4 regions of the Ensifer sp. R-19 genome follow, and region 4 is predicted to be linked to each of the others. Evidence: predicted binding sites of a transcription regulator. Region 4 holds the regulator's gene; each other region holds the start of a gene.
What was found. Region 4 encodes LexA, which represses DNA repair genes until DNA is damaged. Its sites were predicted from a motif close to TGTTCNNNNTGTGTTCNG; they were not measured.
Positions count from the first base shown of each region.

Region 1: the regulator LexA is predicted to act here: its motif matches at 2,976-2,993, upstream of radA (DNA repair protein RadA).
Region 2: the regulator LexA is predicted to act here: its motif matches at 2,593-2,610, upstream of ACN9MO_RS27125 (ATP-dependent helicase).
Region 3: the regulator LexA is predicted to act here: its motif matches at 1,802-1,819, upstream of ACN9MO_RS11055 (UvrD-helicase domain-containing protein).

Region 1 covers NZ_CP184569.1:874,077-881,589, forward strand. The annotation lists gene purF (amidophosphoribosyltransferase) at 1-469, opposite strand, end outside; gene ACN9MO_RS04160 (CvpA family protein) at 615-1,238, opposite strand; gene radA (DNA repair protein RadA) at 1,470-2,873, opposite strand; gene alr (alanine racemase) at 3,031-4,170, opposite strand; gene ACN9MO_RS04175 (AraC family transcriptional regulator) at 4,325-5,182, shown strand; gene ACN9MO_RS04180 (AzlC family ABC transporter permease) at 5,304-5,957, shown strand; gene ACN9MO_RS04185 (AzlD domain-containing protein) at 5,954-6,265, shown strand; gene ACN9MO_RS04190 (replicative DNA helicase) at 6,376-7,513, opposite strand, start outside.
Region 2 covers NZ_CP184570.1:1,705,416-1,712,928, reverse strand. The annotation lists gene ACN9MO_RS27130 (SDR family oxidoreductase) at 1-277, shown strand, start outside; gene ACN9MO_RS27125 (ATP-dependent helicase) at 408-2,477, opposite strand; gene ACN9MO_RS27120 (hypothetical protein) at 2,814-2,936, opposite strand; gene ACN9MO_RS27115 (NAD-dependent succinate-semialdehyde dehydrogenase) at 3,102-4,541, opposite strand; gene pcaF (3-oxoadipyl-CoA thiolase) at 4,784-5,986, opposite strand; gene ACN9MO_RS27105 (3-hydroxyacyl-CoA dehydrogenase NAD-binding domain-containing protein) at 5,979-7,513, opposite strand, start outside.
Region 3 covers NZ_CP184569.1:2,236,398-2,243,910, forward strand. The annotation lists gene ACN9MO_RS11040 (efflux RND transporter periplasmic adaptor subunit) at 1-65, opposite strand, end outside; gene ACN9MO_RS11045 (cyclase family protein) at 384-1,205, shown strand; gene ACN9MO_RS11050 (carboxymuconolactone decarboxylase family protein) at 1,266-1,673, shown strand; gene ACN9MO_RS11055 (UvrD-helicase domain-containing protein) at 1,862-4,327, shown strand; gene ACN9MO_RS11060 (adenylate/guanylate cyclase domain-containing protein) at 4,484-5,734, shown strand; gene ACN9MO_RS11065 (GNAT family N-acetyltransferase) at 5,819-6,280, opposite strand; gene ACN9MO_RS11070 (cysteine hydrolase family protein) at 6,346-6,984, opposite strand; gene ACN9MO_RS11075 (phosphoribosyltransferase) at 7,149-7,513, opposite strand, start outside.
Region 4 covers NZ_CP184569.1:1,478,180-1,485,692, reverse strand. The annotation lists gene ACN9MO_RS07320 (D-alanyl-D-alanine carboxypeptidase family protein) at 1-86, opposite strand, end outside; partial or broken gene ACN9MO_RS07315 (septal ring lytic transglycosylase RlpA family protein) at 150-1,180, opposite strand; tRNA gene ACN9MO_RS07310 (tRNA-Ser) at 1,493-1,582, shown strand; gene ACN9MO_RS07305 (hypothetical protein) at 1,729-2,250, opposite strand; gene ACN9MO_RS07300 (hypothetical protein) at 2,453-3,259, opposite strand; gene ACN9MO_RS07295 (hypothetical protein) at 3,389-3,685, shown strand; gene lexA (transcriptional repressor LexA) at 3,932-4,657, shown strand; gene ACN9MO_RS07285 (hypothetical protein) at 4,748-5,080, opposite strand; tRNA gene ACN9MO_RS07280 (tRNA-Cys) at 5,295-5,368, opposite strand; gene ACN9MO_RS07275 (thermonuclease family protein) at 5,521-6,243, opposite strand; gene ACN9MO_RS07270 (hypothetical protein) at 6,404-6,700, opposite strand; tRNA gene ACN9MO_RS07265 (tRNA-Asn) at 6,857-6,931, shown strand; gene ACN9MO_RS07260 (cryptochrome/photolyase family protein) at 7,028-7,513, shown strand, end outside.

The DNA.
Region 1 (7,513 bases), 600 kb from region 4:
CGATCAGATGCAGGACGACTTCGGTGTCGGAGGTCGACTGACAGATGGCGCCATCGGCGATCAACTGACGGCGAAGGGTGAGGCCGTTGGTGAAGTTGCCGTTGTGAGCGATCGCGATGCCGCCGACTTCAAGTTCGGCAAAGAGCGGCTGGACGTTGCGCAGCGCCACTTCGCCCGTCGTCGAGTAGCGGGTGTGGCCGATCGACATGAAGCCGGGGAGCTTTGCCAGCGTCGCCGGGTCGGTGTAGTGGTCGCCGACGAGGCCCATGCGCTTTTCGGTGCAGAACTGCTTGCCGTCGAAGGTGACGATGCCGGCGGCTTCCTGGCCGCGATGCTGGAGCGCATGCAGGCCGAGCGCCGTCAGCGCCGCCGCGTCCGAGTGCCCCAATATGCCGAAGACGCCGCACTCTTCGTGCAGTTCATCGCCTTCGAGTTCATCGTGGATTTCCATGGATCTCAGATCGGTCATCACTGTCGCCTTTGCTCCGTACCGGTGCGCATATCGTGATCAGGCCCGCCATCTTCAAGCGATCTTAGCTGAAAACGGCTGCAAGCGTTATTCCCCAAAAGGACAAAGCCCGCGGGGCGGGCTTTGTCGGCAAATCGTTCCTGTCTCAGCCGTTGGTGGCCGGTGCGTCGTCGGCGGGCGCCTGCTCCGGCGTCGTCGACGGTGTCTGGCCGGGGGTCGCCGCCGGCGCTTCGCCTTCACCTTCGCCGGTGGTGTCCTTGCCGCGCAGGCGGTCGAGAATGGTGGCGTCGGCTTCTTCAGGCAAAAGCGCGATCAGCTTGTTGCCGAGATTGTCGAGCAGCGGCTTCGACTTCGCCTGGGTTACCCAGGTCGGCTGCTGCTGCGGAGCGACGAGCCAGTTGAAGAACAGCATGGCGACGACGACCAAAAGAATGCCGCGGGCGGCACCGAACAGGAAGCCGAGGGTGCGGTCGAGCGCGCCGATGCGGCTGTCGATGATGAAATCGGCAATCCGCATGGTGATGAAGGAAATGATGATCAGCGCGACCAGGAAGATCACCGCCGCCGATCCGATCAGCGCGACAGTATCGCTGTTGGTGTACTGCTTGGCGTAGGGCAGAAGCTGCGGGTAGAGGAAATAGGCGGCCGCGGCCGCACCGACCCAGCTCGCGACCGAGAGCACCTCACGCGAGAAGCCTCGAACCATGGCCAGGATTGCGGAAAACAGGGCGACGCCGAGAACGATACCGTCGAGAATTGTAATGGGCATTTTGTCCTTACTCCGGACCCGGTTCGTCCGGGTCTCCTCAAGCCTATCCGCCATCGGCCCTGCTTGACGTTCAGGGCATTTTCAGCCTCTTCGCGGCCCCTACAGCGCCGCGCGTCCTTTCGGGCGCGCAAAGGTCGCTGTAGCGCTCAGACCTGCTGCATAATTTTGTCCTTAAATCGATCCCGATCTAAGGAATTATGCAGTCGTGGCCGGTCTGCGACACCCGCATCTTCAATCTTCGTCCTCCACCGGTCTCAGCGCGTTTCGCGATCCCGCGATGCGCGCCACCAGATCCGGCAGGCTTTCCATTTCGCTCCATCGGCCATTGCCGTTTTTCGGCAATTCGGTGGACGCGGACGGCAGGACCGCCTGCGAGAACCCGAGTTTCTCGGCTTCCTTAAGGCGTTGTGCGGTATGCGCAACCGGCCGGATGGCGCCCGACAAGCTGACTTCGCCGAAATAGACGCAATCCGCAGGAAGGGCAAGCCCGGCAAGCGATGAAACCAGTGCGGAAGCCACAGCTAGATCGGCAGCAGGCTCCGAAATGCGATAGCCGCCGGCGATATTGAGATAGACGTCGTGCTGGCCGAGGCGTACGCCGCAATGGGCTTCGAGCACGGCGAGGATCATCGACAGGCGGGCGGAATCCCAGCCGACGATAGCGCGCCGCGGCGTACCGAGCGAGGTCGGCGCGACGAGCGCCTGCACTTCGACAAGAATGGGGCGGGTGCCTTCCATGCCGGCAAAGACTGCCGCACCCGGCGATTTTTCGTTGCGCTCGCCGAGGAACAGCTCCGAAGGGTTGGCGACTTCGCGCAGACCCTTGTCCGACATTTCGAAGACGCCGATCTCGTCGGTCGGGCCGAAGCGGTTCTTGACGGTGCGCAGGATGCGGTAGTGGTGGCCGCGGTCGCCTTCGAAGTAAAGCACCGCATCGACCATGTGCTCGACGACGCGTGGGCCGGCGATCTGGCCCTCCTTGGTGACGTGGCCGACGAGCACGACGGCGGTGCCTGTCTGTTTGGCAAAGCGGATCATCGCCTGCACGCCGGTCCTGACCTGGGTGACGGTGCCGGGCGCCGAATCGACGATGTCGCTCCAGAGCGTCTGGATCGAATCGATGATCACCAAATCGGGGCGCTTGCCTTCCGAAAGCGTTGCCAGGATGTCCTCGACATTGGTCTCTGCGGCAAGCAGCACGTCGCTATCGGCAGCACCCAGGCGCTGGGCGCGCAGACGCACCTGCGCCACGGCCTCCTCACCCGAGACATAGATGACCCGGTGGTTGCGACGCGAAAGTGCGGCCGCTGCCTGCATCAGCACGGTTGATTTGCCGATCCCCGGGTCGCCGCCGACGAGCAACGCCGAGCCGCGCACGAAACCGCCGCCGGTCGCCCGGTCGAGTTCCGAAATCCCGGTCTGGATACGCGGCGCATCCTCGATCTCGCCGGAAAGCGTGGTGAGCGCCACCGGGCGGCCCTTCTTCGGCGCGCGCGTCGGACCGCCGCCGATACCGGCGGTCGGGTCGTCCTCGATGATCGTGTTCCATTCACCGCAGCCTTCGCATTTGCCCGCCCAGCGGGTGTGGACGGTGCCGCAGTTCTGGCAGATGAATTGGGTACGGGCTTTCGCCATCAGGATCGGACTTTCGAAATCTGGGAGCCGCCGGCACACATGCGAGGCGATGCCGCCGACGACAGGAGAATCACCTTTGTCGTCACATAATGCCGCGGAACGCGGAACAAAAGGTGAATTTTAGCGAAGGCCGCAAGGAATTCACGGGAAAGCCACGTCAGACGGCGCCGACATAGTTCCTGATGTAACGATGCCCGAGGCTGGTCAGCAGCTCATAGCCGATGGTTCCGCCGGCGCGCGCCACGTCGTCAATGGCGATGTTTCGGCCGAAAAGCTCGATGTAATCGCCCGGCCGCGCTGCACCGGCCGGCAGGTCGGTGACGTCGAACAGGCTGAGGTCCATGGTGACGCGCCCCACATGCGGCACGCGCTTGCCGTGCAGGAAGCCGAATGCCCCTGATGGTGTTGCCTGCCGCAGAGTCACGCCGCCGCCGGAGACCGAACGATGGTAGCCGTCGGCGTAGCCGACCGCGACGGTGGCGATGCGGCTGTCCCTGTCGAAGCGGGCGGAGGCGCCGTAGCTCGCCGTGCCTCCGGCCGCGACCTCGCGGATCTGGATGATCCTGGCTTCGGCGGTTACCACCGGGGTCATCGGGTTGATGGCATCGTTGACCGCCTCGCCGCCATAGACGGCAATGCCCGGCCGGGTGAGCTCGAAGTGATAGTCTGCGCCCAGGAACACACCGCCGGAATTGGCAAGGCTTGCATCGACACCCTCATAGGCAGCTGTCGCTTCGCGGAAGCGCCCGAGCTGGTAGGCGTTCAACGGGTGCTGCGGTTCGTCGGCACAGGCGAGGTGGCTCATGATCAGGACTGGCGAGAAGCTTGCGGGTCGCGCCGGGTCATTGGCAAGCGCCACGGCGGCCTCGACCGACAGGCCCAGCCGGTTCATGCCGGTATCGATATGCAGCACGCAGGGGTGGTCGCCGCGCTCGGAAAGAGCCGCTATGAACACCGCAAGCTGCTCGTCGGAATTGATGATCGGCACCAGGTCATTGTCGAAGAAGAGCTCTTCGTTGCCCGGCCACATGCCCGCGAGAATGTAGATGCGGCCCTCCGGAACGAGGGGGCGCAGTTCCGCACCTTCCTCGGCATTGGCGACGAAGAAGTCGCGCGCACCGGCGGCATAGAGGGCAGGGGCTGCATCATCGATGCCGAGGCCATAGGCGTCCGCTTTCAGGACCGCTGCCGCCCGCGCCTTGCCGGAGCGGGCATTCATCGTCCGCCAATTGTCGGCAAGCGCACCGAGATCGATCGTGAGGCGGTTGGAGGCGGAAAGAAATTCTGGGGGGAGCATGCCGGACACTCTTCGTGGACGATACGAAGAGCAATACAGCCAACGGCCCATGGTCGCAAATGCTCGCCTGTCGCATCGCCGTCACGCGGGCCCTGAAGGAAGGATGAGCACTTTTGTGCAAGACGGGATCGCCTCGGGTCACTATGGTTGCCCAATGCAGACGATTTCGCAGGAAGAAGCCATAGAGGTCATGCCGATTGAAGGCGGTGAGCGCACGCGCTTCTGGCGCGATCCTCGCTTTATGGGCATGGAATGTCTGACGGCGACCTTCATTACCCATGAATTCGCGCCGCATGCACATGAGACGTTCAGCATCGGCGCGATCGAGGCCGGCTCGCAGATCAGCAAGATCAAGGGCGAACGTTCGGAGGCGGGCCCTGGGTTCTTCTACCTGATCAACCCCGACGAAATCCACGACGGCCACCCCGGCGGCAGCGGCTATCGTTATCGCATGGTCTATCCGAGCGCCGATCTGCTGGTGAACATCATCGAGGACGTGACCGGTCGCGCTTTCAAGGGAACGCCGTCCTTCTCGAGGCGGGTGCTGCAGGATCCGGACCTCGCCTTGTCCTTTCATCAAGCGCACCGAACGCTTGAGCTGGCAGGCGGCACGCTCGAGGCCGAAGAAAGAATGTTCGGCGTGCTTGCGGCGATGTTCGAGAGGCACGGCAGTACGATCATCACCCCGATCGAGACGCGCGAGCAGTCCGCCGTGCATCGGGCGCGGGACTATCTGATCGAGAATTATGCTGAAGACGTCGGGCTCGAGGAACTCGCCAAGGTCGCAGGGCTCAGCCGCGCGCACCTGATCCGTGCCTTCCGCAAGGAATTCCATATCACTCCACATGCCTTTCTGACCGACAAGCGCGTGCGTGCTGCCAAGACCTTGCTCAGGCACGGCTGGTCGGCAGTGGATGCCGCCTATCAGTGCGGCTTCGCCGATCAGGCGCATTTCAGCCGCCACTTCAAGGCGCGCACCGGCGTGACACCCGGCGCCTTCCGCGCCGGCTGATCACTTTCGTTCAATACGGGATCTGCTTCCGCCTATAGACGTTCTCCGTTTCGTGTGAATGGAGACAGGGACGTTGCAGGTAAGAAATGCGTTGCAGGAATTTCGGGCCGCGGCGATCGCGATGACGCCGCTGATCGTAGCCGTCATGCCGATCGGCCTGGTGTTCGGTGCCGTGGCGGCGGCCAAGGGGCTGACGCCGGCCGAGGTGACGCTAATGAGCGCACTGGTCTTTGCCGGTGGGTCGCAATTCGTCGCCATGGATATCTGGACACATCCGGCGTCCTGGGCCGCACTCGGCTTCTCGGCTCTGCTCGTCAACATCCGCCATGTGCTGATGAGCGCCTCGATCGGCAGCAAGCTTGACGGTTTCTCCGGGCCGGCGCGCTATGCCTCGATGCTGCTTCTCGCCGATGAAATCTGGGCCATGGCCGAGATGCGCGCGAGCAATGGCAAACTCACGCCCGCCTGGTATGCCGGCCTCGCCGTGCCCTTCTACTGCGCCTGGGTCCTGACGAGCCTGACGGGCGCGATGGTTGGCGCCCTGCTGGGCGATCCCAAGGTCATCGGCCTCGACTTCGCATTCCCTGCCGTTTTCATCATCCTGGTCATGGGGTTCTGGAAGGGGCGCGAAACGGGTGCCGTTCTGGCCGCGAGCGCTTGTGCGGCCGTGGTCACGCATCAATTGCTGCCGGGCGTCTGGTACATTGCGGCTGGTGCTGCAGCCGGCGTCGTCGTGGCTATGCTTTCAGGCGGACACAAGGAGGCCCACGCATGAGCGTCGATCTCAACACTTTGCTTGCGATCCTGGCCATGGCAGTCGCGACGGTCGCGACCCGCATCGGCGGTCTCGTACTGATCCGCTACGTGACGATCGGAGAAAACCAGAAGCGCGCCCTCGAGGCCATTCCGCCAGCGGTTCTGATGGCGGTCATCGCTCCGACGGCAGTGGTCGCCGGCCCGGCCGAAACGATTGCCGCTGCCTTGACGGCGGTTGCTGCAACCAGGCTGCCGCTCTTGGCATCCGTTGCCGTCGGCGTGGTTTCGGTGGCGCTGTTGCGTCAGGTTCTAGGCGGCGCCTGGTAAAAGGCGGTGCCGGTTGAGCCCATCACGCTTGGGCGGCTCGTTGTGAAGTAGAGCGGGCTGGGAAACCGCAAACATTTTTCCCAGCCCGCTCCGGCCGCCCCCACGGAACTCTAGTGTTCTTCGTACTGGGTGAAGGAGGGATCGGCGAGATCGGTGAAGCGCGTGAATTCCGACTGGAAGGCGAGCTTCACGGTGCCGGTCGGTCCGTGACGCTGCTTGGCGATGATCACGTCAGCCGTGCCCTTCACCTGCTCCATCTTCATCTTCCACTCTTCGTACTTCGGGTCGAACTCGTCGCGCGGCTCCAGGTTCTTCACGTAGTATTCCTCGCGGAACACGAAGAGCACGACGTCGGCGTCCTGCTCGATCGAGCCCGATTCACGAAGGTCGGAGAGCTGCGGGCGCTTGTCTTCGCGGCTCTCCACCTGACGGGAGAGCTGCGACAACGCGATGATCGGAACGTTCAGTTCCTTGCCGAGCGCCTTGAGGCCGGTCGTGATCTGGGTGATTTCCTGCACGCGGTTGTCGCTCGATTTGCCCGAGCCGGTCATGAGCTGGATATAGTCCACCACCAGGCAATCGAGGCCACGCTGGCGCTTCAGGCGCCGGGCGCGGGCGGAAAGCTGGGCGATCGAGATACCACCGGTCTGGTCGATGTAGAGCGGCACCTTCTGCATCATCTGCGAGCAGGCGACGAGCTTTTCGAAGTCGGCCTCGGAAATGTCACCGCGGCGGATCTTCGACGAAGAGACCTCGGTCTGTTCGGAGATGATACGGGTGGCGAGCTGTTCGGACGACATTTCGAGCGAGTAGAAGCCGACGACGCCGCCGTTCCTGGCCTTGAACGAACCGTCCGCCTGGACTTCAGGCTCGTAGGCGGCAGCGATGTTGTAGGCGATGTTGGTGGCAAGCGAGGTCTTGCCCATGCCGGGACGCCCTGCAAGCACGATCAAGTCCGAGCGCTGCAGGCCGCCCATGCGGGCGTCGAGGGATAGGATGCCGGTGGAAATGCCGGAGAGGCTGCCGTCGCGCTCGAAGGCCGCACCTGCCATGTCGATCGCAAGCGCGACGGCATCGTTGAACGACTGGAAGCCACCGTCGTAGCGGCCGGTTTCGGCGAGTTCGAACAGGCGGCGTTCGGCATCCTCGATCTGGCCCTGGGGCGGCATATCGAGCGGCGCGTCGTAGGCGATGTTGACCATGTCCTCGCCGATCGTGATCAGCGAGCGGCGCAGCGCCAGATCGTAG
Region 2 (7,513 bases), on a different replicon from region 4:
CAAGGCGCTGGGGCTGGAATATGCCGGGCAGGGCTTGCGGGTGAATGCGCTGGCACCCGGCTACGTGCGCACGCAGAAAGCCGTGGAATACTGGAACTCATTTCCCGACCCGGCCGCGGCGGAAGCCGAAACGATGAAGCTTCATCCCGGCGGTCGCATTGCGACGCCGGAGGAAATCGCCAAGGCCGCCCTCTTCATGATTTCGGACGAATGCCCCTTCATGAACGCCACCTGCCTGACGGTCGATGGCGGGGTGAGCGTGCTGCATCATCCCTAAACCGTCGGCTGATGCGCGCGCCTGTATGGCGATCTCTGCTACAGCAGACGGGTAGAGCATCCTTTTTCATTGGAACGGCGCTGGGCACCAGGCGGTTCGGAGACCGAAGCATCACGGCCGCGACCCATCCTCACTTCCACATGGAACGCATCCGGGCGCCGACATCGATGCGGATCTGCTTGGCGCTGCGTTCGCCGACGGCCGCCGAAATCTTCGGCCAGTTCGTCGTCTCGAAGAACTGCAGCAGCGTCGCCGGAATGAAGCGGGTCCGCGATGCGTAGACATGCCGGTCGCCTTGGCTGTTCTGGCCGTAGGTGAAGAACCTTTGCGGCGTCACCAGCGCCAGGTGGTCGCGCGCCCGGGTCATGCCGACATAAAGCAGTCGCCGCTCCTCTTCGAGTTCGGCGGTTGTGCCGACACCAAGATCGGACGGGATGCAGCCGTCGACGACATTGAGCATGAAGACCGAGCGCCATTCCTGTCCCTTGGCAGAATGAATGGTCGACAGGATCAGGTAGTCCTCGTCGAGCAGGGGCACGCCTGCCTGGTCGCTGGTGGCATCCGGCGGATCGAGCGTCAGTTCGGTCAGGAAACGCTCGCGGTTCTGGTAGCCGCCGGCGATCTGCTCGAGTTGCACGAGGTCGGCCTTGCGCGTTTCGGCGTCTTCGTGGATGCGGTCGAGATGCGGTTCGTACCAGGCGCGCGCCGTCGCGATTTCTCCCGGCCATCCCGCGTCGGCTTTCCGCAGAGCGGAAACGAGATCAACGAAGCTCGCCCAATCCTCCCCGGTCTTGGGTGGCGCTGGAATTTCCGCGAGCGCTGCGAGCGGTTCCGGATCGGCGGCGATCGCGTCTAGGATTTTGCCTGCCGTCTGCGGGCCGATCCCGGGCAGCATCTGCAACAGCCGGAAGCCGGCGACGCGGTCACGCGGGTTCTGCGCGAAACGCAAGGTTGCCAGCAGATCCTTGACATGGGCGCTGTCAAGGAACTTGAGACCGCCGAATTTCACGAAGGGAATGTTGCGACGGGTGAGCTCGACTTCGAGCGTGCCGCTGTGGTTGGCGGAGCGAAACAGCACCGCCTGCTGCTTCAGGGCTATGCCGACCTCGCGGTTGGCGAGAACCTGCTCCACGATATAGGCGGCCTGGTCCGCCTCGTCCTTGACGGTGACAAGCTGCGGGCGCTGCTCGGACTGCCTGTCCGTCCAGAGGTTCTTGGTGAACCGTTCCCGCGCAAGCCCGATGACGCCGTTGGCGGCAGCGAGGATCGGCTGCGTCGAGCGATAGTTTTGATCGAGCGTGATGACGTCGGCGGGTTCCGGCGAAAACGCATTCGGGAAATCGAGGATATTGCGGACCGTCGCGGCCCGGAAGGAATAGATCGACTGGGCGTCGTCTCCAACGACGGTCAGGCCTTGGCCCTCGGGCTTGAGCGATAGCAGGATCGAGGCCTGAAGGCGGTTCGTGTCCTGATATTCGTCGACCAGGATATGATCGAAACGACTGCTGATATCCTGCGCCAGCTCCGCGTCGGAAACCATCTGGGCCCAGTAGAGAAGGAGATCGTCGTAATCGAGCACGCTTTGCGCCTGCTTTGCCTCGACATAGCCGGCAAACAGTTCCTTCAATTGCTGTTCCCAGCTCACAGCCCAGGGATACGCGGTCTTCAAGACGTCGATGATCGAGCTTTCCGAGTTCACGACGCGCGAATAGATCGCAAGGCACGTGCCCTTTGTCGGGAAGCGGCTTTCCATCTTGGAGAAGCCGAGCTCGTGGCGGACGAGGTTCATGAGATCGGCGCTGTCTTCGCGATCATGGATGGTGAAATCCGCGCCAAGGCCGATCTGTTCGGCATAGATCCTAAGGATCCGCGCGCCGATCCCGTGGAACGTGCCGGCCCAGGAAAGTGCATCCGTCATGACGGCGGCATTGTCGCCGAGCACCTGGCGGCAGATGCGTCCGACCCGGCGCGTCATTTCAGCGGCGGCACGGCGGGAAAAGGTCATCAGCAGAATGCGACGCGGATCGGCACCATTGACGATCAGATGCCCCACCCTGTGGGCGAGCGTGTTCGTCTTGCCCGACCCGGCGCCGGCAATAATCAGCAAAGGGCCGCCGACCTGGCCTTGCGGCAATCCCACACCATGCACCACCGCCTGGCGCTGGCGGTCATTCAGCTTTTCGAGATAGGCGGCGCTCATACGTGTCCAAGCGTTGTCAGCAAGATTCCCAAAATCTTCGTTCCGTTTCATCTCCTTGAAAGAATTCACGGATTCCGCTTCACGGCGTCAAACTCTTCGCCCGAAGCAGATGACTCGGAACAAAAATGGAACGTATCAGCTTCGATTGCCGCTGGAAACCCGGCTGGCCGGGCTTTCACAGGCTGCTATGCCGCAGAATATCCGGAACATCGAGGAGCGGAGCCGTGGACGGCCGAATTTTCGATCTCGAGAAGCAGATCCGGGGGCTATTGGTCACTGTGTTCGGAAACCTTCGACCTGGCCTTCGGTGCGCCGAACAAGCCAACCCGTCGGTGTTTAGATTGCCCGGGCCACGACCTGCGCAGCGACCGACACCAACAAGGTTGCCAGAGCGACGGCCGTGCCAAATCGTGCGATCTTCATGCGGCGCCCGCGTGCGCCATCCCAATCGTAACCCATCGTGCTCTCCCATAGGCATCATGCCATGGGTCCGATGGTGGGCAAACTTCGTAACAGGGGAGTAAATTTGCGATTGCTACTTCTGCGGGTCGAGCTGGTGCCCTTGGTGAGTGACAAGCAGCATCTCCCGCGCGCGCCGGGCGCGCGCGGGAGTGGAATGAGCGGTTACACGCTCTTGCGCGTGACGAAGCGGGTTTCCAGATAGGCTTCGATCGCCTCGGAGCCGCCTTCCGTGCCGTAGCCGGAATCCTTAATACCGCCGAAGGGCACCTCCGGTAGCGCCAGGCCGAGATGGTTGATGGAGATCATTCCGCTCTCGACTTCGCTTGCGAGGCGATGGGCGCTTCGCTCGGAGCCGGTGAAGGCGTAAGCCGCAAGCCCGAACGGCAGGCGGTTGGCCTCATTGATCGCCTCATCGAGCTCGTTGAAGCGGTTGATGATGGAGACGGGACCGAAGGGTTCGTCATTCATGATACGGGCGCTGACCGGCACGTCGGCAAGCACCGTCGGCTCGAAGAAATAGCCCCGGTTGCCGATACGATGACCGCCGATTGCCAGCCGGCCGCCATGCTCCACGGCATCGGCGACCAGGCTTTCGATCGCGGGGATGCGCCGCTCATTGGCCAGCGGCCCCATGTCGATGCCAGTCTCGAGGCCGTTACCGACCTTGATCTTCCGCGATGCGGCGACAAAACCTTCAAGGAACTGGTCTGCCACCCGTTCCTGGACCAGGAAGCGGGTCGGCGACACGCAGACCTGACCGGCGTTGCGATACTTGCTGCCGGACATGATCGCGACGGCCTGCTCGATGTCGGCGTCCTCGGTGACGATGACAGGGGCATGGCCGCCGAGTTCCATCGTCGCGCGCTTCATGTGCTGGCCGGCGAGTGCCGCCAGCATCTTGCCGACCGGGGTCGAGCCGGTGAAGGACATCTTGCGGATTACCGGATGCGAGATCAGATACTCCGAGATGACCGCCGGCACGCCATAGACGAGGTTGACGACGCCTGCGGGAATACCAGCATCGACGAAGCACCGGATCAGTTCGGCCGGCGATGCCGGTGTTTCCTCGGGTGCCTTCACGATGATCGAGCACCCGGTGGTCAGCGCGGCGGACAGCTTGCGTACGACCTGGTTGATCGGGAAATTCCAGGGCGTGAAAGCGGCGACCGGGCCGACGGGCAGCTTGACGGTCATCTGGGTGACATCGGGCGTGCGCGGCGGAATGATCTGGCCATAGGCGCGCTTTCCCTCCTCGGCAAACCACTCGATGATTTCGGCGGCGCTGAGGATTTCGCCCTTGGACTGGGCCAGCGGCTTGCCCTGTTCCCGCGTCATCAGCCAGGCGATGTCGCCGACACGCTCGCGCAGCAGCGCCGCTGCCGTTCGCATGACCTTTGCCCGGTCGAAAGCCGAGGTCGCACGCCAGACTTGGAAACCTTTTTGGGCGGCGTTCAGCGCTTCATCCAGATCCGCCACTTCTGCCCAGGCCACCTGGCCAATCGTTTCCTCGGTGGCAGGGTCGATGACGGGAATGGTCTTGCCCGCGCGCGCCGGCCGCCAGGTGCCGTCGATATGAAGGAGGATATCGGGATACTGGGTCATGGGGGAACCTTTGAAGATTGACGTCTATCGCTTCGAGTGCAGGACGCGCCGGTGAGGAAAGTGCGAAGGAGCGCGATGCCGATCAGTTGGGCGCTTCCGCCGGCAATATCAAGACGCGATTTGTCAGGAATAGGCGTGTCGGGTTTGAAGCCCGATGGCGATGGGGGATGGGGGCTACCCGCGATGATGTGCTCTGGCGATCGCGCCAGACCTTGAACATTGATCCTTCCAGCAGGCGGAATTCACGGCCGCGTCAGCAGCATCGAGATGCCCTGTCCGACGCCGATGCACATGGTGGCGATCGCACGCTTCGCACCGTGCTCCTCAAGCTCCAATGCTGCCGTCAGCGCCAGGCGTGCTCCTGACATGCCAAGCGGATGGCCGAGCGCGATGGCGCCGCCATTCGGATTGACGTGGGACGCATCGTCGGCAAGTCCGAGCTGCCGCATGCAGGCGAGCGCCTGTGCCGCGAAGGCTTCGTTCAGTTCGACGATATCGATGTCGCCGATATCAAGACGGAGGCGCTCCAGGAGCTTGCGGGTCGAAAACACAGGGCCGATGCCCATGATGCGTGGCGGAACACCCGCCGTTGCCATTCCGTCGACCCGGGCGAGAGGCTTTAGACCGTAGCGTTCGACCGCTTGGCCGGAGGCAAGGATGAGGGCAGCCGCGCCGTCGTTGACGCCGGAGGCGTTGCCGGCCGTTACCGTGCCGTTGGCGCGGAACGGTGTCGGCAGACTGGCGAGCTTCTCGATGGTCGTTTCGCGCGGGTGCTCGTCTTGCTCGACGCATGTCGTCTCGCCCTTGCGTGCCTTGATCGCATAAGGGGCGATTTCGCGGGCGAAACGCCCGCTCTTTTGCGCAGTGGCCGCCCGGGCCTGGCTGCGCAGTGCAAAGCCGTCCTGGTCTTCGCGCGAGATGGAAAACTCGGTCGCGACGTTTTCGGCGGTCTCCGGCATGGAGTCGATGCCGTATTGGGTTTTCATGACAGGATTGACGAAGCGCCAGCCGATCGTCGTGTCATGGATTTCAGTGCTGCGCTGGAACGGGCTTTCGGCCTTGGGCATGACGAAGGGCGCGCGCGACATGCTCTCGACGCCGCCGGCGACGATAATCTCGGCTTCACCCAGTCGGATCGCGCGGGCGGCGTAGCCGACGGCGTCCAGCCCGGAACCGCAGAGCCGGTTGATCGTCGTTCCGGCTGCCGTCTCGGGCAACCCGGCGAGCAAGGCGGCCATGCGCGCGACGTTGCGGTTGTCTTCGCCCGCCTGGTTGGCGCAGCCAAGAACAACCTCATCGATCGCCTCAGTCGGAACGGACGAAACGCGCGCCAGCGCCTCGCGGATCACGTGGGCGGCAAGATCGTCCGGGCGCGCGCTCGACAGCGCGCCGCCATAGCGACCGATGGGCGTGCGGACGCCGCCGACGATATAGGCTTCACCCATGGGATTTGTCCTTGCTTTGCTCGGCTGTAAACATCGGCCCGCCCTTATGCGCGGGAAAGCCGTAGCCGTTGATCAGCACCAGATCGATGTCGCCGGGACGTGCGGCAATGCCTTCCGCCAGCAGGGCCGTTCCCTCGTCGGCCATCGCTTTCAGAAGCCGGCTCATGATCTCGTCCGCGGTGAAATCGCGCGGCGTGATGTTCTTCACCGCCCTTGCGGTGTCGATGATCGCAGTGACCTCGGGATCGACGGTCCGCTTGCCATCGGGATAGGCGTACCAGCCGCGGCCGCTCTTGCGCCCGAGACGCCCCGCTTCGCAAAGCCTGTCGGCGATTTCGACATAACGGGCAGCGGGATCCCGCGTCGCAGCCTGTCGCTTGCGGCGCGCCCAGGCGATATCGAGCCCGGCCATGTCATTGACGGCGAAGATACCCATCGGAAAACCATAGGCCTCGAGCGCGGCGTCGATCTGCTCAGGCAGTGCCCCATCCTCCAGCATGAACTCCGCCTCGCGGCGATAGGCGGAGAAAACTCGGTTGCCGATGAAGCCTTCGGTGACGCCTGAGACGACGGGCAGCTTGCCGAGACGTTTGACGAAGGCAAGCGCGCTCGCCAGCACGTCAGGTGTGGTCTTGGCGCAGTTGACGACTTCGACAAGCCGCATGACGTTGGCGGGCGAGAAGAAATGCAAGCCTACGACCCGCGACGGATCGGCTGCCGCGGCGGCAATCGCATCGGGATCGAGGTAGCTCGTATTGGTCGCGAGGATGGCGCCGGGTGCGACGATGCCGTCGAGCCTCTGAAACAGCTGCGTCTTGACCTGAAGGTCATCGAAGACCGCTTCGATGACGAGGTCGGCTTTCGCGAGGTCTCCGGCCTCCGCGGTCGTCTGCAGTCGCGCGAGGCAGTCGTCGCGGCCGGCCGCAGTCAGCCGTCCGGAGCGCAGGGTCTTGTCGAGGGTCTCGGCGATACGTGCCCGCCCGCTGGCGGCGGCTTCTTCCGTCTGCTCCAGCGCGACCACGCGATAGCCGGAGGTCAAGGCGGAGACGGCGATGCCGGAACCCATCAACCCGGTGCCGACGACACCGACGGTCTCGATCCTGCGCGGCGATACCTTGTCGAGCCCCTCGACCTTGCCGGCGGCACGCTCGGCAAAAAACACGTATCTGAGCGCAGCGGACTCGGTGGAATCGCGCAAACGCAGGAAGGCCGCGCGTTCCTCGCTCAGGCCTTGTTTCAAATCGAGTTCGCCAGCTGCCTTGACGAGGCGAACGGCCTCTGCGGGGGCGGCTTGGCCGCGGGCTTTCGCCAGAACCTTGGCTGCAGCGACGTCCACGGCTGCGGCGTCCGCCGGCGGAACGGCGATCATGCCGGTCCGGTGGAGCGGTTTGGCAGCGCGTTCCTGCACGAAAGCCAGTGCGGCACCTACGGGATCGGCGGCAACGCTGTCGGCAAGGCCAAGCGTCACAGCTTCGGCGGCCTTAACGGCACGCCCGGTTCCGATGAGGTCTATCGCCACGACGATAC
Region 3 (7,513 bases), 760 kb from region 4:
AGCCAGACGGTTGCGCCCACGAGAAGCACAGCGGCGCTCACCGCAAGCTGTTTCCAAACCCGCATTCAAGTCTCCAGATTAAGCATAAAACACACCCCAGCGCGGCGCGGCCGGCGGTTCGTTCCGATTGGGCGGAGTATCCCCGTTCGCGCGCGTCGGGGCAATGACGGAATGCCATCATTACGCAATTGTAATAAAAGCGAATTTGGTGGCGGCATGATGACGTGCAGAGCAATTCCAGCGCAGCTTTCAGCGTGAACCGCACCTTGCTGCATAGGCCGGCATTTACAGCGGCGTCGGCCGCGCTATCCTGCAACCGCCGGCCGCTTTTTCGAGCGGTTTCGCCGTCTGGTTTTCAAGTTTCTTGAAGGAGAGCAAGAACGATGTGCGATGCCTGTGTGATGGAAACGGTGAAGGCGCGCATGCTGTCGCGCCGCAGCTTCTTCAAAGCCGCTGCAGTTGGAACCGCCAGCCTCGCCGCCGCGAGCGTCGGTGCAGCACCCCCGGCATTGGCTCAGGGACATAGTAGCGTCACGGACTTGACCCACGAACTGCACGAGGATTTCCCGACCTTCTTCGGCCAGCAGCAGTTCTTCCGCGAGCAAAAGTTCAGCTACGCCAAAGAAAAGTTCAATCTGTTCGAACTGCGCATAAACGAACACACCGGCACCCATGTCGATGCGCCCCTGCACTTCTCCGCCGATGGCCTGTCGGTCGCCGAGCTGCCGGTGGAAAAGCTCGTCGTGCCGCTCTGCATCGTCGATATCCGCGAGAAGGCAACGGCCGACGCCGATGCGCAGGTGACGCCCGACGACCTCAAGGCCTGGGTCGCCGCCAATGGCGAGATCCCGGAAAACGCCTGCGTCGCCATGCTTTCGGGCTGGGGCGCGCATATGGGCACGGAGAAATTCCGCAATGCCGATGGCGGCGGCAAGTTGCACTTCCCCGGCTTTCACGCCGAGGCGGCGAAGTATCTCATCGAGGAGAGCAAGGCCGCCGGCATTGCCGTCGACACGCTGTCGCTCGACCATGGCCCCTCACCGGATTTCGCCACGCATTATGCCTGGCTGCCCGCGGGCCGCTGGGGGCTGGAGGCTGCCGCCAATCTCGACAAGCTGCCGGCCAAGGGTGCGACGCTCATTCTCGGCGCGCCGAAGCATCGCGGCGGCACCGGCGGCCCGGCGCGCGTCTTCGCCCTTGTTTGATCCATATTCTTCAATCCGGCGGCGCAAGGCCGCCGCCGGCAACGCCATGCAGGGAAGACCATGAGCACCGTTACTCCGCCGAAGAACCCGGAAACCGATCCGCGCGTCAAAGCCGTGTTCGACGATATCCGCGCCACGCGCAAATCCGATTTCATCAACAATATGTGGCTGTGGCTCGCCTTCGACCCGGATCTGCTGGAGCAGACCTGGCGCGACGTCAAGGCGGTGATGGCAACGCCTTCTGCGCTCGATCCGCTGGTGAAGGAGATGCTCTATATCGCCGTTTCCGTCAGCAATGGCTGCGGCTACTGCGCCCATTCCCATACGGCCGCGGCAAGGGCGAAGGGCCTGAGCGATGCCGAGCACGCGGACCTCTTGCGGGTGATCTCGCTCGCCGCCCGCACCAACCAGCTTGCGACGGCGCTGCAGGTCCCGGTCGATACCGTCTTTGATAAGACGGCGGGATAAAGCATACCGAGCAAAAGTGCGCAGCGGTTTTGCGATACGACATGCGACAAATCAAAACGTGCGACCAAGAATAAGCGGTCTCGAAATCGCCTGTCTTTCCACAGGCTTGGTGCGGCTGGCGCAGAAAACGGAATAAAAGAAGAACATCCTTTCTGGCCTTTCCCCACCGAATCACTACATTGAGCCGCATGATGAGTGGTTTCGACGACATTCCTTTCTTCGACGAGGAGCCGGCGCCGCGCAAGCAGCCGCCAGCCCCCGGAGGTATCCCCGCCGCCGGCGGTATTGCCGCGCGCGCCATGGCTGCGCGCGATCGCGCCCAGCCGCGCCCGGATTATCTCTCCGGCCTCAACCCGGAACAGGCCGAGGCGGTCGAAACGCTTGACGGTCCCGTGCTCGTGCTTGCCGGTGCCGGCACCGGCAAGACCCGCGTGCTGACGACCCGCATCGCCCACATCCTTTCGACCAACCGCGCCTTCCCTTCGCAAATCCTTGCGGTGACCTTCACCAACAAGGCGGCGCGCGAGATGAAGGAGCGCATCGGCGTGCTCGTCGGCCATGCGGTCGAAGGCATGCCCTGGCTCGGCACCTTCCACTCGATCGGCGTCAAGCTGCTCCGCCGCCACGCCGAGCTTGTCGGCCTGCGCTCCGATTTCACAATTCTCGACACCGATGACGTGGTGCGGCTGATCAAGCAGCTCATCCAGGCCGAAGGCATCGACGACAAGCGCTGGCCGGCCAAGCAGTTCGCCGGCATGATCGACGGCTGGAAGAACAAGGGCCTCGATCCCGCGCAGATCCCTGAGGGTGACGCCCGCGCCTTTGCCAACGGCAAGGGCCGCGAACTCTACGCCGCCTACCAGAACCGGCTGCTGACACTGAACGCCTGCGACTTCGGCGATCTGCTCCTGCACCCGATCCGCATTTTCCGTAACCATGCGGACGTGCTGAAGGATTATCACGACAAGTTCCGCTACATCCTCGTCGACGAGTACCAGGATACCAACACGGCGCAGTACATGTGGCTGCGGCTCTTGGCCCAGCGGCCGAAGGGCGTTCCGCAGAATGTCTGCTGCGTCGGCGACGACGACCAGTCGATCTATGGTTGGCGCGGCGCGGAAGTGGACAACATCCTGCGCTTCGAGAAGGATTTCCCGGGCGCCAAGGTCATCAAGCTCGAGCGCAACTATCGCTCGACCGAGCACATCCTCGGTGCCGCCGGCCACCTGATCGCCCACAATGAGGGCCGTCTCGGCAAGACGCTCTTTACCGACCGCACCGATCCGGATGATGAGAAGGTGCAGGTGCACGCCGCCTGGGATTCCGAAGAGGAGGCCCGCGCCGTCGGCGAGGAAATCGAACAGCTGCAGCGCAAGAGCCACAAGCTCAACGACATGGCGATCCTGGTGCGCGCATCGTTCCAGATGCGCGAGTTCGAAGACCGCTTCGTCACGCTTGGCCTCAACTACCGCGTCATCGGCGGCCCGCGCTTCTACGAGCGCCTCGAAATCCGCGATGCGATGGCCTATTTCCGCCTCGTCTGCCAGCCGGCCGACGACCTCGCCTTCGAGCGCATCGTCAACACGCCGAAGCGTGGCCTCGGTGACACCACCGTGCGCACCCTGCACGACTATGCCCGCGCTCGCGATATCCCGATGCTGGCTGCCGCCAGTGACATCATCGAGACCGACGAGTTGAAGCCGAGGGCGCGGAAAGCCCTCTTCGACGTCGTCACCGATTTCCGCCGCTGGCAGAGCCTGCTGGAAACCACCGTGCACACCGAGCTTGCCGAGCAGATCCTCGACGAGAGCGGCTATACCGCCATGTGGCAGAACGACAAGTCGGCCGAGGCCCCCGGACGGCTGGAAAACCTCAAGGAACTCATCCGCTCGATGGAAGCCTTCGAGAGCCTGCGTGGCTTCCTCGAACACGTCGCCCTCGTCATGGATGCCGAGCAGAACGAAAACCTCGACGCCGTGTCGATCATGACGCTGCACTCGGCCAAGGGGCTGGAGTTCGACACGGTGTTCCTGCCCGGCTGGGAGGAAGGCCTCTTCCCGCACCAGCGAGCGCTCGACGAAGGCGGCCGCTCCGGCCTGGAAGAAGAACGGCGCCTTGCCTATGTCGGCATCACCCGTGCCAAGCACCGCTGCCACATTTGGTTCGTCTCCAACCGTCGCATCCACGGCCTTTGGCAATCGACGCTGCCCTCGCGCTTCCTCGAAGAGCTGCCGCTCGCCCATGTCGACGTGGCCGAGAGCGAGCAATCCTATGGCGGCTATGGCCGCGGCGGTTACGGCCAGTCACGCTTCGACAAGGCCGATCCCTTCCAGAACACCTACTCCACCCCCGGCTGGAAGCGCGCCCAGCAGCACCGCTCGGACGCCACCCGCGACAACTGGGGCACCCGCTCCGGCCACGCGGTCGAGCGCATCGGCTACGGCGAAAGCGGCCCGCGCGGCCGCACGATCGACGGCGAGCTGGTGGCGAAATCCACGGCCACGGAACCTTCACGCTTCTCGGTCGGCGACCGCGTCTTCCACATGAAGTTCGGCAACGGCAACATCGCTGCGATCGAAGGCAACAAGCTCACCATCGATTTCGACCGCGCCGGCCAGAAGCGCGTGCTGGATGGGTTTGTCGAGAAGGTGTGAGGAGGTCAGAGCCCTCCTCACGTGCATTCCCCGGTGACCGCGCAACCGGCGATCTCATGGCGTCGACCGGCGAAGTGTACTAATAATTGCAGGCACAATTCTCGCGTTTGAACGAAACCTTGCACCGATCTCCCTCGACGCGAAGTGGATGGAGACATGTCCTGGACGAGCGCTGTTCGCGGCCTGCTGGAGGTAGGCGCTTCAAATGCTGCCGAGGATGACCGCGAAGGCATTCTCGTTGCGAATGTCGCGGCGTGCGTGATCGTCGTCACCACCACGGGCTTTGCTCTCATCTACGCACTCCACGGCGAACCAAGTCTGGTCCCGCTCGTCTATGCCAATCTCGCTCTGGCGGCGGCCGCCGCGCTGACGCCCCTCTTTCATCGGTTCGGGCGCGTGGCATCAGGGCTTTGGGAATTCGGGATCTGCGTCGTGATCCTCGTGTGGATCGCCTCCTATGTCGGCAGAGACTCCGGCGTGCTTTTGACGCTGCTCGGCGCAACGCCGGTCGCCTTCGCGATCCTTGGGTTCCAGAACGTCGCCCTGGTGGCGGTCTTGAGCGCCACGGCCACGATCACGGTCATCGCGGCATCCATCGCGTTCCCGGAGGCGCGGTCAGGCGTCTATGACGCCAGCGGCTTCCTGCAGCTCATCTATTCCTCATCGATCGTCACCCTCACCCTCATGTGCTTCGCCACGATCTACTATGCCTTCCACTTGGCGAGAGAAGCACAAGGGCGGCTGGCCCGCCTCATGGCGTCGATCATGCCGGACGAGATCGTGGCGCGCCTGCTGAGGAATGAGCGGGAAACGATCATCAACGAATTCGAGCACGCGACCGTGGTCCTGACCGACATCGTCCAGTTCGTGAGCCTGTCAAACAGCCTGGGACCGGAAAGGACCGTGAGCCTGCTCAACGAACTCTTCAGCGAATTCGATCGGCTGGCGGCGGCGGTCGGTGTTGAGAAGATCAAGACCATTGGCGATGCCTATCTTGCGGTGGCCGGCGTGCCCGCCCGACACCCCGCCCCCGAGAAGGCGGCCGCCGCGTTCGGCTTCCGCGCCATCGCCGCTGCCCGCGAGATCGGCGAACGCTACGATGTCGTGCTGAGGCTTCGCGCCGGCATGGCGTCGGGATCGGTGACGGCCGGCGTGCTTGGGCGAACGAAATACGCCTACGACGTCTGGGGGGCGCCGGTGAACCTCGCCGCGCGCCTGGAAGCGATCGGCAAGCCCGGCTGCATCACGACGACCGCGGAGATCAGGCGGCGCCTGAACGAGCACTTCCAATTCGAATGCTCGGGCCATGAAGACATCAAGGGCTTCGGCTTGACCGAAATCTGGACCATGCAGTTGCCGAGCGCCGGTACAAACGAAGTCGGCAACCTCGCAAAGGCGGATATGTGAGGTGCCGCACACCGCTTTGCCGCGCCGTGCGCAGCAGTTTTGCGATAACGTCGTGCGAAAAGATCGCGACGCGCCGTAAGCGCCTCAAACCATCTTGCGATAGACGATAAATCCCGACTTCTCCGCCACCTTGTCGTAGAGCGCCATCGCCGTCTCGTTGGTCTCGTGCGTCTGCCAATAGACCCGTGGCGAGCCGGCCGCCCGCGCCGCCTCGTAGACGCCCTCGATCAGTGCCCGCCCGACGCCCTTTCCGCGTGCCTGCGTGTTGGTGAAGAGGTCCTGCAGATAACAATTCGGCTGGATCGCCGTCGTGCTGCGGTGAAAGAGGTAATGGGTGAGCCCAATCAGCCGCCCCTCGCTCTCGGCCACCAGCGCATGAACAGGCGCATAGGCATCGAAGAAGCGCGACCAGGTCATCGCAGTGATCGCGGGGTCGAGCGCGGTTTCGCCGGATCGGCCGTAAAAGGCGTTGTAGCCATCCCAGAGCGGCAGCCATTGCTCATAGTCAGCTCTGGTTATCGGGCGGATGCGGAGGTTTTCGGTCATTGCCGGTTCCGTAGTGGGTTGAATAGAACAGGCGGCGGCAGCGGCACTGCCGCCCTACCCTCTGGTCATCGCCCCTTGGTCATCGCCGCCGTGATCGCCTGAACGTCGGTCATGATCGCATCGCCCATGAAGACGATGTTTTCCATCGAGCGTTCGCCGGCCTCATGATGCCCTGCACCGCAAGCGTCGCGCACCACCACCGGCACGAGACCAAGGTCGGTGGCGTGGCGCACGGTCGGGTCGATGCCGATTTCGGTGGCGATGCCGCAAATCGCAAAGGAGGTGAGCCCGAGATCACGCAGGATCATGGCAAGCGGCGTGCCCTCGAAGGCGGAGAACGTGATCTTGTCGAGGATCGCCTCGTCCTCGCGGGGCGCAAGCTCCGGCACGAGCTCGAAGCCCGGCGTGCCGCGCAGGAACCAGGGATGCACCGCATCCGGATCGTCCGTCCGCTGCCACGCCATCGCCTGGCGCATCTGGAAGGCGCCCATCAGCGGCTTCGGCATTGAGAGGTGCCGAAGGAAGATCACCGGAAAGCCGCCTGCCCGCGCTGCATCCAGCACCTTCAGCACCTGGCCGGTAATCTCGGCGCCATTCTTCATCTGCCTGGTGATACCCACCTGCATGTCGTAGACGACCAGCGCCATGCGCTCCGGACGACAGAAATCCTCGAGCGTCTTTCCAATTTCCAGCTTCGCGGCCATAATCTCTCCTCGGGGTCGCCTCCTCCGGCGCCCACTCCGCCAACATCACGCGCCGGGAATGTGGCGCGTGAGGCCTGCCGTTGCAATACGGGTGAGCGCGCTTCATGCAACTATTCGGACGGGTTTCGGCGTTCACGGCAACCGAGGCGCCAGCGTCGACGCATTCAACTCTCGTCTTCCCGCCGTGCCTTCTTCATCAACGCGATCACTTCCTCATCGCTCGTCTGCTCGAAGTCGCGGTAGTGCAGGCCGACGGCGCGGAAGGCAAAGGGGGTGGCGAGGCAGATGACGAGGTCGACGGAGCTGCGCAGCTCGGCGATTTCGCTTTTCGGCGCCACCGGAACCGCAAGGATCAGGCGGCGTGGGCTTGCCCGCCGCAACGCCCTGATCGCCGCGCGCACGGTCCCGCCGGTGGCAATTCCGTCGTCGACGAGGATCACGTCGCGATCCCTGGGTGAGATTGGCGTGCGATCGCCGAAGTAAAGGATACGGCGCCGCAGGATTTCGGCATGCTGGCGTTGGGTTTCCG
Region 4 (7,513 bases):
AAAGTGGGCGCCGGTGTCTGCGCGAATACGGCGCCTGTAAACAGCGCAACGCCGAAAAACACTGCCGAGAACATCTTCATGCGCATGGGAAACTCCGGTTTCCCCTTGGGCATAGCAGCGAGGTCATTTTGGCACAACGCCGCCTGCGGTTATCGGACAGAACCGCTTGCTTTCTGGCGTTTGGCGTAATCGACAATCACTTGGGGGTAAGCTGCTTCCGGTCGACCATAATCGCTTCAAACGGCGATTCGGCGTCGCTGACGCGGACTTCGACGTAAGCTGCAGCATACGCCATGTTGCCGTCGGGCATCGGGATGAACTCGGGCCGCTCACGCGGGATCGGGCCGATTTCCGGCAGCATCACGAACTCGTTCAGCGATTGCGGCTGGGCGGACTGCGGCACGGGGGCTGCGAGCGCCGTCACCGGTTCGCCAACATCGAGCGAGGCCTTTGCGGGGACGGTGATCGTGCCAAGGGTCTGATTGCGGAACGGCTCGTTGGAGGCGACCATTACGCCGGTCGCGATCTGGCCTTCCGGCATCACGCTCGGGCCACGTTCGCCCTTCTGAACGTAGGACGCCATCAGATAGGGCATGTCGTTGCCTTCAAGCGGCGCGCGGCCGACATACTGCACGCGCACCTGCGCGCTGCCCTTGCGCTTGATGTCGAGCATGTCAGCCGTCTTCGAGGAGACGTCGATGATGCGGCCGAATTCATAGGGGCCGCGATCATTGACGCGCACGATGACCGACGTACCGTTTTCCATATTCGTGACGCGCGCGTAGCTCGGCAGCGGGAACGTCGGATGGGCGGCCGACAGATGCGCCTTGTCGTAAACTTCGCCATTGGCGGTCAGCCGGCCGTGGAAAGCCGAGCCGTACCAGGAAGCCGTACCGGTCTTGTTGTAACCGAAGTCTTCCTTCGGCTGGTACCACTTGCCCTTGACCTGATAGGCCTTGCCGACCTGAAAGCGTCCGCCGCCCTTGGGAATATTGTTGCCGGTGGCAACACGCGGGCTCGCCTTTACGCCATAGACGGACTCGGGAAAGTATTCCTTGCTACGAGCAGTTTTCTTGACGCTCGATATCGATCCGCAGGCTGCGAGTGTCACGCACAGCATCGGGACCGCCGCAAGGCGCAGTCCCTTGACCAGATATGCCGCATTTTTACTGGAGGTCATCTGTCCCACAACATCGATCGAATAGCCGTACTCGAAACCTTCCGCTCATGCCCCCAGCGGAAATCTCGGCGTCCCGAAACGGAACAGTCGAGTAAACATGACAGCAACAAGGCGAAAATGCGAACTCATCCACAGATCAGCGCCGGATTTCATGCGTTATGGTTTACAGATGATTACCGGCGGAGCGTGCCCGCGCACTCCAGTCCGGCCATCGAGAAAATCTTTCAGCGACGCATGTTAAATCTTGCAAAGCGACAGGGCTTCGCGCAATAACGCCGTGCCCGGTAGGCAGTTGACTGCGACTTCAGGCAAGGACAGGTGGCCGAGTGGTTTAAGGCTCTGGTCTTGAAAACCAGCGTACGGGAAACCGTACCGTGGGTTCGAATCCCACCCTGTCCGCCATTTTCCCAAGGAATATAGTCCGACGATGGACCGCCATCCCTGGCGGTGCTTCACTTTAATGAGCGTACGTCGGCAGGCGTCAGCGCCGTCTGGTTCGCCTCGGGCAGACGACGACTGGGCCCTCCGCCCTTCACTCAAGCCGCGGGTTAGAGGCTGAACGGATCACGCGCTGAGCGTTTCTCGCTCGGCGCGTTGAACGGATCGGACTTCTTCTCCTTGGATTTGCGGCCCTCGTCGGCGATGATCTCATCCACGGCCCGCTGGCATTTCAGGAGTTCTTCCGCCGCCGGGCCGGTGCCGCGCAAACTGAGGTTTGCGACAACGCGATCGTCAAAGGCGATCGCCAACGTCCTTTTGCGCACGAACCCCGTCAGGAATTCCGCATCGGTGACGTTCACGAAGAGGAACTTGCCGCTCTCGTCGCCGGCGACGGTCGCCGCCGCACTCCAGGGATCGCTCTTGTCGAAGCGGAACGTCAGGTCATAGTCCTTGCCGACCTCGAGCGACTTCCAGTCGTCGCTGGCGAAACTCATGTAGAGCGGCGATTCGGAGCCCTTGGGATAGAACCCCAGGCGCAGCCTGATTCCGCCTTCGAACATCGACGTGATGAAACACGAGCCTTCCATCGACGTGTCGGAAGCAACGGTCCAGCGCCGACTTCCTTCCATTTGATGATCTCGGAGTCCTCAGCCACGGCCGGTCCCGTGGCCATCAGACAGCTCACCAATCCGAACAGCAATCTACGCATGCAAATCCCCCGTTTGCCCGCATTTTGATAGGTCGCCGCGTGACTGTCGAGGGTGGGTAACCCGCACCCATGCAAAATCTTAGGAATATTCACCTCCCAGCGGAACGACGCTCACGCCAAGATCACATGGCAAAGGGATCTTTCGACGACTTGGTCTGGCCGCCGCCAGCAAAGGGGTCATTGTTTGGCGCATTCCCGCCAGCGCCCGCAAACGGATCGGCGGCCGCCCCCTGCCCGCCGTTTGGCATCAACGCAATCAGCGCCTCCTGGCATTTGAACATCTCGCTGACGGCCTTCATCGAATCGCGCAGGCTGAGGCTCGCCACCACGCGCCCTTCGAACGCCAGCGCCAGCGTGTTCTTGCGCACGAATTCGGTGAAGAAGTCGGTGTTGGAGAAGTTGACGACCAGAGCCTTCGAGCCTGTGAGGTCCACGCCGAACGCGACAGCCGGCCACTGGCGGCCACGGTCGAGCTGCAAGGCGACGTCATACTCCCTCTGCGGCTCGATCGATTTCCAGTTGGCATTGCCGATCGAAAGAAACGCCAGGTTCGCCGATCCTCTCGGATAAAAGCCGATTCGAAGGATCATTCCGCCGTCGTAGCTCGTGGCCGCATAGCACGAGCCGCCCAAGGACGGATCGGAGCCCACCGTCCAGGCATTGATCTCCTTCCAGATATTCGAACGCCCTTCTTCAGCAGCGGCCGCTCCCGCCGCCACCAACAGACAGAGAACCGCCAACGACAATCTACGCATGCAACCACCCCATTTTTCCCGCAACCTGTCGAGACGTGCGGCATCTTCACAACACGGATTTGTGCACGCCGGCAGCGAGGCCGCGACTTGGCGCAACCCAAGCGATTGCAGCGCGGACGGCGCGCCAGGCTGAGGCGGCTTCGCCGCTGCGTGCCCCTGGCGCAAAACGGCCACAGCCTGCACTCAAAGAGCTGTTGAACACATGACAGTGATCGCCAAGCTTGCTGGACTTCGGAACGAAAGCGCGGTTCACATCGTTAACCGCCCCGTAGTCCCACCCTTGCATCAAAGTGGACGATCACCGTGCTTGCCGCCCTGCTTCTCGCTTCGATAGTCGCGTCGCCTAATATGCCTGACGTCAAGCTCAGCGCCGCCACGGTGGACGAACTTCAGACCGATTTCGAGAGCGCCGTGCCGTGCCATCAGATCGATGGACGCAAGGTGTGGAAGGGTGCGATCGCGTTCTACATCCAGTCGTTCGTCTATGATGGCGACAGGCCGGTCGCGACCGATGCGGCGGATGCCGTACTTCCAGAAGACAACAGCGCCGAGACGGTGAAGGAATTCGAAGACGCCTGCGCCGCCACGCAGCCGGCCTAGCCTCTTTGCACAAAAACGCTCGCGATTCGTTCGAATCGCCGTGCCGTCGCGCAACGCGCTGCCCCACGGCCCTCCGTTTGGGCACGATCATCGCCCAAACCCGCTCTGCTCCCGTAAAAGTGACCAATCGACACGCACAGACGCGCCAATTGTCTGAATTCACGGAATTTTAGGCACTTGCGGAACACATATGGAACAGATAGTGTCTGTTCTTGATTTGTTTCACGCCTCTGGGAGCGACGTGCCATGCTGACCCGCAAGCAACAGGAATTGCTTCTCTTCATTCACGAACGCATGAAGGAGTCAGGCGTCCCACCATCATTCGATGAAATGAAGGATGCGCTCGACCTGGCGTCGAAGTCCGGCATTCACCGTCTGATCACGGCACTCGAAGAACGCGGGTTCATTCGCCGTCTGCCGAACCGAGCCCGCGCGCTCGAGGTCATCAAGCTTCCGGAAGCCTACGCGTCAAGCCAGCAGCAGCCCCGCCGCGGCTTCTCGCCCAGCGTGATCGAGGGCAGCCTCGGCAAGGCGCCAGCGGCCGCTCCTGCCGCACCGCCAAAGCCCACGCCCGTGGCCGACAACACATCGGTTTCCGTCCCGGTCATGGGCCGCATCGCTGCCGGTGTGCCGATCTCGGCGATCCAGAACAACACGCACGACATTACCATACCGCTCGACATGATCGGCAACGGCGAACACTACGCTCTCGAAGTCAAGGGCGACTCGATGATCGAAGCCGGCATCTTCGACGGCGACACGGTGATCATCCGCAATGGCAATACGGCCAATCCCGGCGATATCATCGTGGCGCTCGTGGATGATGAGGAAGCGACGCTGAAGCGCTTCCGGCGCAAGGGCGCATCGATCGCGCTCGAAGCCGCGAACCCTGCCTACGAAACAAGGATTTTTGGGCCCGATCGGGTGAAGATCCAGGGCAAGCTCGTCGGGCTGATCCGCCGCTACCACTGATTCCGAGGGAAACCTGGCATCCGACCGAGCCTCGCCACCGCTTGCGGCTGCGAGGCTCTGTTTATTGAAGGCGACCTGAAGGCACGCCTCTTACTCGTGGATGGTGTACTCGCCGAGCTCGCAGAGGTCCTGCATGTCTTCGGTCGTATCGAGGCCGGAGCCTTCTTCGAACTCGAAGCGCATGTCGTACTTGCAGACCTCCCGGCCGTCGGCGATGGTGATCTCCATGTCTTCCCCTGGGTTCAGCACCTGCCGGCCGAAAACATCGTCTTCCCACTCATTGACGCCCACAGGCGACGTATAGAAGTTCGTCAGCACTGCGTTGGTGTTGTTCTTCAGCTTGAAAACCAGATCCTCTGCCTGCGCCTCAAATGTGGTCGCAGCGAAGAGGGCCAAGGCCGTCAGGACAAGTTTCGTCTTCATATATGCGATTGCCTCCGTTTTGATGATGACGGACGCTACCGATGCGGCTGATGTCAGCGGAGTCATCGTTCCCCCTCTACCGATTTCACCGAAGCGATAAGATCCGATAGTGGCTTAGAAGACGTGGCTTGTGCGGGCGTGTGGAGGCAAACACACACAATCGCTCTGCCCTGAGGCAGAACGTCTATCCGCACTAAAATGAGGTGAGAGTTATTGGAGGCCTCGCCCGGAATTGAACCGGGGTACAAGGATTTGCAGTCCTCTGCGTCACCACTCCGCCACGAGGCCTCACAGCTCGGATAACCGAGCGTTGGCGCGGATTTAGAATGATTGCAGAAAAACCGCAAGAGGCATTTTCCGAAAAACGCGCCGTCGATTTGTAAGACGGATACTTTCCACAGAGCGATCGCGAACCTCCGCCGATCGCATCTGGGGTGGCCTCAACACCAGGGCGTCGCGTGTCCTGTCCACGGCCGCACCAGCCCCTCGGATACGAGCACACGCCCGATAGACTGGTCGCCGCGGGTGACCAGCCGCAGCTTTTCACCGGCCTTGGCATCCTGACGGCCGCTCGCCGTTTCCAGCCTGAAGTCACCCGCATTCAACAATTCGCGCAGGCGCTGCTTGGCATAGAAGCCGCGCGAACGTTCCTTGTCGCAGCTTGCCTGGCGAATACGCGGCGCCTCGACGTCTGCGACGCGGATCGTTTCGCCGTGGTACAGGAAGGTGGCGCCGTCGATCACGCAGTTGTCGTTGCGAATCCCGCAGAAATAAAACTGATCCGTGCGAACGGATGCCGTCTTCACTTCCTCACTGGGCCGCACCACGGGTGTCGGCGCCTTGGCGCCGACGTCAACGGACGGCACCGGAGCGGCAAGGGCAACTCTTGTCACCGGATTCGGCTTCCGCTTCTCCGCCTGTTGCGCGGGACGCTCGTCCGCTTTCTGCGCGACACGAACGGGCTTCGGCCTCGACTCGTGTCGGGACGTGGACGCGACCACGTCCGATACCACCGGCCAATGTTTCAGTTCGGCGCGATGATCGTAAGCGACCACGCCGCCGACAGTGAGTGCGGCGGCCAGATACCACGGCGCCATACCGCCTTGTTTGCCCCTGCTCCGACCGGAATTCCGGCTTCGACGTTTCGTAGTGGCTTTGGCCATGCGTTCCCATCCTGATTCGCGACCGCATTATGCGTTTGATGGGTTGCCGAAAAGTTTTCGGCGGCCTCCCTCAACAAAGGGTTCAGCCGCTTCGCTGGGAATCAATTGGCAGAGAATCGAAGCCGAGGCATCCGGGACGGTTGACCGCAATAGCTCCGGTTCACGAGCCGTTCGAAGAATCGGCTCGTCCGCGCCAGCGCGCCCACCAAACAGCCAGGCGACGCCGGCGACGGCGGACGGATGGGATATCGTGCGAAAGCACGATGAGGCCCAGCGGTATCATCCAGAAGCCGAGCACCGGCAGAAAGCCAAGAAAACCAAAGAACACCAGAAGCGAGCCCAACAGGATACGCAGCAGTGGCGATTCCGGCAGCGTGATGCGCCACTTCCCGAGCACGATCTGACGCGTCTGCGGATCAATCCCGAAATGCGGCTGCTTCCTGTTTTTATTCATCATTCCCTATCCGGCATCTTTTCCCACAATTGGGGACTTCTCCACAGCCTCGCAACCGAACTTGTCATTTTTTTTGAAAAAACCGCTTGGCAAATCGGAAAAGCATGCGTATTAGCAGCCTCACTTCTGAAGCGCACAGCGAAACAGCGGCGCGGATGATCCCTGGTAGCTCAGCGGTAGAGCATTCGACTGTTAATCGACAGGTCGCCGGTTCGAATCCGGCCCGGGGAGCCAGTTTCAAAAAGAGCCATTTGCAGAAAATGCGAATGGCTCTTTTTCATTTTGCACCTAAGTTCCCTCGGTGATCAATCCCAGTCCTAGACGGCACCTATGACAAACGCGGCGCCCATCATCGTCTGGTTCCGCAAGGACCTGCGCCTTGGCGACAACAGGGCCCTTGCGGCTGCGGCCAATGAGGCTGCCGTCATTCCGCTCTATATCCGGGAGCCGAACGAAAGCGGCAACGGTCCGCTGGGCACGGCGCAGCAATGGTGGTTGCACCATTCGCTGGAAGTGTTGGAGGCTCGACTGGGCCGGCTCGGCTCGCGACTCATTCTCCGCTCCGGCGACCCACTGGACGTCCTCAGCGAAGTGTCGCGCCTATCGGGAGCGAAGCGTGTCCATTGGAATCGCCGCTACGACCCGTGTGGCATTGCCACCGATACGGCCCTGAAGAAAGCACTCGCAGCTCAGGGCATCGCGGCCGAGAGCTTTGCCGGGCAATTGCTGCACGAGCCCATGCGCTTGTTGACGACGACCGGTGGGCCCTATCGCGTGTTCACGCCTTTCTGGCGCGCGCTCGAAGCGAAGGTTGAG